2 regions of the Faecalibacterium sp. AF27-11BH genome follow, and region 1 is predicted to be linked to the other one. Evidence: predicted binding sites of a transcription regulator. Region 1 holds the regulator's gene; the other holds the start of a gene.

Region 1 (3,101 bases):
GTTGAAGTATGCAGGAACGGTAATGACAGCCTCGGTAACAGGCTCGCCCAGATAAGCCTCGGCATCAGCCTTCAGCTTCTGCAGGATCATAGCGCTGACCTGCTGGGGAGTGTACTCCTTGCCGTTCAGGGTCACCTTGTGGTCGGTGCCCATGAAGCGCTTGATGGAAGCAACGGTGTTCTCAGGGTTGGTGATGGCCTGACGCTTTGCGACCTGACCCACCAGACGATCGCCGGTCTTGGTAAAGCCGACCACAGACGGGGTGGTGCGTGCACCCTCAGAGTTTGCGATAACAACGGGCTCGCCGCCCTCCATGACAGCCACGCAGCTGTTGGTAGTACCAAGGTCGATACCAATGATCTTACTCATAATGAAAACTCCTCTCGAAAGAACAAATCTTATTGTTTATGTGATGCTCAAATGTTTGTAAGCGGATGTTATATTCAAAACCCTTTCGGGTTTCTGCTTTGTTATTCGGCCACTACAACGGTCGCATGGCGGACGATCTTATCGCCCAGCTTGTAGCCCTTCTGGTAGACCGTGATGACGGTGCCGCTCTCCTGTCCGTCCGGGGCGGGGATCTGCTGCACTGCATTCATGAAGTTGGGATCAAAGGGCTTGCCCAGCGCCTCGATCTCCTCCACATGGAGGGCATCCAGCGCCTTGGCGGCCTTGTCCAGCGTCATGGTCACGCCCTTTTTGTAGTTCTCGTCGGTGGTGGGGGCGTTGGCTGCCATCTCCAGCGTATCCAGAATGGGAATGATCTGGTTCACCGCAAAGGAAATGCCATCGTTGAACTTCTGGTCGGCTTCGCGGGTGGAGCGCTTGCGGTAGTTCTCGTACTCCGCTGCCATGCGCAGCAGCTGGTCTTTGGCCTGTGCAGCGTTGGCTTCGGCCGCGTCCAGCTTTGCCTTTACGGCTTCCAGCTCGCGGGCCTTCTTGTTGAACCAGCCGCCATCCTTCTTCTTGTCATCCTTCGGGTCGGCAGCTTCGGCAGCAGGTTCCTGTTCGGGTGCTGCCTGCTGGGCCTTTTCCTCGGGAGCCGTTTCGGGCTGCTCCGCTTCCTGAGCCGGAGCCGTCTTTTTTGCTTCTTCGCTCATTCCAGATCCTCCTTATAGATCGCAGTCCGCCGGGGTACGGCAGCCTGTGGGGTGTCTTTTCGTTTGCCGCTCATGCCCTCGCCCAGCTGGTCTGCAAAGTAATGCAGCAGCGGCATCAGCTTCTGGAAGGGCATCCGGGTGGGGCCGATCAATGCAATGGAGCCCCACAGGCCTCCGCCCACCAGATACCGGTCGCTCACGATGCACAGACCCGGGATCTGCGGTTCCAGATCCTCGCCCAGCAGCACGCTCTCACTGCGTTCTGCCGGAGGTGCGATCAGGCCAGCGGCCTGCTCCTCGTCGTTCAGCAGTGTGAGGATGTCGCCCACCTTGCCGTCCAGCTGGGGCCAGTCCAGCAGATACTGCTCGCCGCCCAGAAATACGTGGGGCTTGACGGAATCCTGCAGGATGGCAGCCGCTGCACTGATAACGGGCACCAGCTCCGGGTCGATCTGGCTGCACAGCTCTGCCAGCAGCCGGGTGGAAAGATCCACCGGCGCTACAAAGGTAAGGTTGCGGTTCAGCAGTGCGGCAAGTGCTGCCGCATTCTCGCGGGAAAGACCGGTGCGCACCCGTGCCACACGGGTACGAACGTAACCGGCCGTGGTAACGGCCAGCACAGCCGCTGCGCTGCGGCCCACCTGAACCACTTCATAGTGGGCGATGCACAGGTCTTCGGCGCACGGGGTGCTGATGGCGGCGGTGCAGCCGCTGATGGCGGCCAGCGCCTTGGCGGCACCTGCGGCCAGCTTTTCCGGCTCATGGTCGAGGCTTGCGAACACCGCATCCACCCGGGCGCGGCTCACACGATCCAGCGGCTGATCGTCGGTCAGCAGATTATCAAGGTAGTAACGGTAGCCCTTGGCACTGGGCACACGGCCCGCGCTGGTGTGGGGCTGCTCCAGCAGGCCCAGCTTTGTCAGCGCCGCCATCTCATTGCGAAGCGTTGCGCTGGAAACTGCCATGTCAAAGTAGTTTGCCAGCACGCTGCTGCCAACGGGCTCGCCTTCGAGACCATACAGCGCCACGATCGCCTGCAAGACTCGCTGCTTGCGTGCATCCATCGTCATAGCGCCTGCCTCCTTTTTGCGTTCGCTTTGTTTGTTTAGCACTCCTTGTTCCTGAGTGCTAAGACCATTATAGCCAATTTTCCGGTGCTGTCAAGCCCCTTGGAAAAATGTTTTAAAAGATTCATAATTCTGTCATAAACGAAGAAAGCGCCCTCCTTATTATAAGGAAAGCGCTCCGGCATGTTCTTTACTCTTCCATCTGCCTTGCCAGAAATGCCGCTGCCACATTCACGGCCTTGAGCTGGGCGGCATCCGGCGTGGCCGTGCGGTCTTCGGTCAGCAGGGCCACCACGCCGGTCACATCGCCCGCCGCAATGATGGGTGCGGCACACAGCACTGCTCGGGGCGAGCCTTCGCAGGGCAGGATGCACTTTTCGGCAATGCCCTCGCTCTGGTACAGCCTGCGGCCATCCATCAGCTTTTCCAGCGGCTGGCTGATGCTGCGGTCGGCCAGCTCCCGCCGGCCGCTGCCGCTCACCGTAAGGATGCGGTCGCGGTCGGCCACCAGTGCGGTCAGCGCAAAGCTTTTGCTGAGCACCTCGGTATACTGGGCCGCTACTGCGTTCATCTCGCCAATGGGCGAATACTTTTTAAAGATCACCTCGCCGTCGCCCGTGGTGAAGATCTCCAGCGGGTCGCCGCGGCGGATGCGCTGGGTGCGGCGGATCTCCTTGGGGATCACCACCCGGCCCAGCTCGTCGATGCGGCGCACGATTCCTGTTGCTTTCATGTTTTTGCTCCTCCGTTTCCTTAAAAATGCCTGCAGCACTAGTATCTGTCAGACCGGGCCATTTATACCTGCTGCCCCCGCGCAAAAAGACCTGCACGGAAAGCTGCCTCTTCGTTGCGTTTCCGGCAGGGTTCTGCTACAATGATACAAAAAGCCATTTTCATAAGCACAGCACCCCGCTTATGAAGACAGATCCTAAAA
Region 2 (3,101 bases), on a different contig from region 1:
CTGACCGATGACCCGCTGGTGCAGCACATCGTCCAGATGCAGCAGCTTCTCGCGCTCACCCTCCACCAGTTTCTCCACCGGGATGCCGGTCCAGCGGGCCACGATGCGGGCGATCTCCTCATCGGTCACTCGGTCACGCAGCAGGCTGTCCTCCTTCTTGGCGGCGGCGATCTTCTCTTCCTCTTCCAGCTGTTTCTGCAGCTGGGGCAGCTTGCCGTATTTCAGCTCAGCAGCCTTGTTCAGGTCGTACTCGCGCTGAGCCTTTTCAATGTCGGCATTGGTCTGCTCGATCTGCTCACGCAGGGATTGCACCTTGCCGATGGCGTTCTTCTCGTTCTCCCACTTTGCCTTCATGCTGCGGAACTTGTCCTGCAGCTCGGCCAGCTCCTTTTCCAGATCCTTCAGGCGGCTCTGGCTCAGGGCATCGGTCTCCTTTTTCAGGCTCACCTGCTCGATCTGCAGCTGGGTGATGCGGTGGGCCAGATCGTCCATCTCGCTGGGCATGCTGTCCATCTCGGTCTTGATCATGGCGCAGGCTTCATCCACAAGGTCGATGGCCTTATCCGGCAGGAAACGATCCGTGATATAGCGGTCGGAAAGGGTGGCAGCGGCGATCAGGGCGCTGTCGTTGATCTTCACGCCGTGGAACACCTCGTAGCGTTCCTTCAGGCCGCGCAGGATGGAGATCGTGTCCTCCACGGTGGGCTCATCCACCTGTACCGGCTGGAAGCGGCGCTCCAGAGCGGGGTCTTTCTCGATATACTGGCGGTACTCGTCCAGCGTGGTGGCACCGATGCAGTGCAGCTCGCCCCGGGCCAGCATGGGCTTGAGCAGGTTGCCTGCGTCCATGGCACCATCGGTCTTGCCGGCACCCACGATGGTGTGCAGCTCATCGATGAAGAGGATGATCTTGCCCTCGCTCTTCTTCACCTCGTTCAGCACGCTCTTCAAGCGCTCCTCGAACTCGCCGCGGTATTTTGCACCGGCCACCAGAGCGCCCATGTCCAGACTGAACACGATGCGGTCCTTCAGGTTTTCGGGCACATCGCCGCGCACGATCCGCTGTGCAAGGCCCTCTGCAATGGCGGTTTTGCCAACGCCGGGTTCACCGATCAGGCAGGGGTTGTTCTTGGTCTTACGGGACAGGATGCGGATCACGTTGCGGATCTCCTGATCACGGCCGATGACGGGGTCCAACTTCTGCTTGCGGGCAAGGTCTACCAGATCCTGACCATACTTCTGCAGGGCGTTGTAGGTCTCCTCGGGATTGTCGTTGGTGACGCGCTGGTTGCCGCGCACTGCTGTGAGCTGCTGCAGGAACTTATCTTTCGTGATGCTGAACGCACGGAACAACTCGGTGGTGTTCTGGGTCTGCTCGTCCAGCAGACCCAGGAACACATGCTCCACGCTGATATAGTCGTCCTTCATGGCCTTGGCTTCTCGGGCGGCGGCGCTGAGCACCTTATCGGCAGCCTGCGAGATATAGACCTTGTCGGGGTCACGGCCGGAGCCGGAGACCCGGGGCAGAGCCGAAAGCTTTTCGGCCACGGCGGCAGAAAAGCTGCCGGGATCAACATTCAGCTTCTGCAGCAGCTGCGGGATCAGGCCCTGTTCCTGCGAAGCGAGGGCGTGCAGCAGATGTTCAGGTTCCAATTGATTGTGCTGGTACTCCACAGCCAGCTGCTGCGCTGCCTGCAGAGCCTCCAGCGTTTTCTGTGTATATTGATTGGTATTCATAAAGTCAAGCCTCCATTCATACCGGAAGGTTCATTTTAGCGGACGCGATAGTCATCTGCTAAAAGTTCGGTGCAGAGATGCTGCCGAACGGGAAGCAGCGGCTATTCTTCAGTTGTTTCACGGTTTCAAGCACCTCCTGCCGAACTGGTTTTACTTGTTTTAGCACTCTATCTGTTCGACTGCTAAAACTATACTCCTGTTTTCCCACTTTGTCAATAGGGTTCATAAAAAGTTTGCAAATCACAGTTTTTGCTAGAAAAAACACGCAGCCTTGCCATACCGTTCGTCGCGTAAGCGACTTAAAATCGGCGCAACACAAAAAATCCTCTAGCGCAGCGACTTGGATTTTTTGTATGGAGCCCATCTGCTTTGGGATTATTAAGGGCGAGCAGCCCTTAGTTTGCAACGGCGACGACCGCGGCCGGCGGCCGAAACAGGGAGGAGCTGTTGGGGCAGCGGCCTGCAGGATGCGAGTGCCGCGCAAGGCACGAAGCAGACGCAGGGAGCCGCAACCCGCCGCCTCCCGCGCCTCGAAAGTAGCGGAGACCTTGCCGCGCTGAACACGCGGCATTTGCTTTGCAAACCGGGCTGCGGCTTAAAAGCCCCACTGGGGCTTTCATGCCCTGCGGGCACCGCCGTCCTTTCTGGTTCTCTTTTGGCACGCAAAAGAGAACTTATCCGGTGGAGAAGAATTGCATAAAAGTCAAGAAATCTGTTCCACTCGAATACGCTCTGTATGGGAAGCATTGCTCTAAAAAAAGAACCCCAAAAAATCCATAGATTTTCTGGAGTTCAAAAATTCATATAATGTGATCTCAGCCCTGCTTTTTCCAGCGGCGCATCACGCCCATGCCCAGCGCATAGGGGCCGGTGTGCACGGCAATGGTGCAGCCGATCTGCAGCAGGCCCACTTCGCACTGAGCGCCGGGGTACTTTGCACGCAGGGCCGCGCGGGTCTGCATCCACAGGCGCTTGCCTTCCTCTTCGTCGTAGCCGTAGCCTACGGTGATACGGTAGTCGTCCGGGGTGCCGCCGTGGGCATCCAGATAGTTCATCAGCTGTTCCAGCGCTTTTTCAAAGCTCTTCTGTCGGCCGCGTGCCACACCGCCGGAGAAGATCTCGCCATCCTTGAACAGGATCATCGGCTTGATGCCCAACATGTTGGCTGCACGGCCCGTCACCTTGCCAATGCGGCCGCCCTTGATGAGATAGTCCAGATTGCCTACCGTGAAGAAGATCTGGTTGGTAGCTTTCTCTGCTTCCAGCCATGTCACGGTCTCGTCCAGCGTGCAGCCTGCGTCCCGCATGGCCACGGCGTTTTCCACCATGGTGGACTCGGTAACGGTAGCCGCCGCGCTGTCAAT

The links. The regulator HrcA, encoded in region 1, represses chaperone genes, less so after heat shock. The targets are predictions, from matches to a motif close to TGTTAGCACTCNNNNNNNNNGAGTGCTAACA.
Region 2: the regulator HrcA is predicted to act here: its motif matches at 1,895-1,925, upstream of clpB (ATP-dependent chaperone ClpB).

Annotation. Positions count from the first base shown of each region.
Region 1 covers NZ_QVGS01000004.1:58,633-61,733, forward strand. Annotated here, with positions in the region: gene dnaK (molecular chaperone DnaK) at 1-369, opposite strand, end outside; gene DWY76_RS05855 (nucleotide exchange factor GrpE) at 471-1,100, opposite strand; gene hrcA (heat-inducible transcriptional repressor HrcA) at 1,097-2,170, opposite strand; gene DWY76_RS05865 (stage V sporulation T C-terminal domain-containing protein) at 2,358-2,900, opposite strand.
Region 2 covers NZ_QVGS01000005.1:27,949-31,049, reverse strand. Annotated here, with positions in the region: gene clpB (ATP-dependent chaperone ClpB) at 1-1,737, opposite strand, end outside; gene DWY76_RS06650 (DegV family protein) at 2,553-3,101, opposite strand, start outside.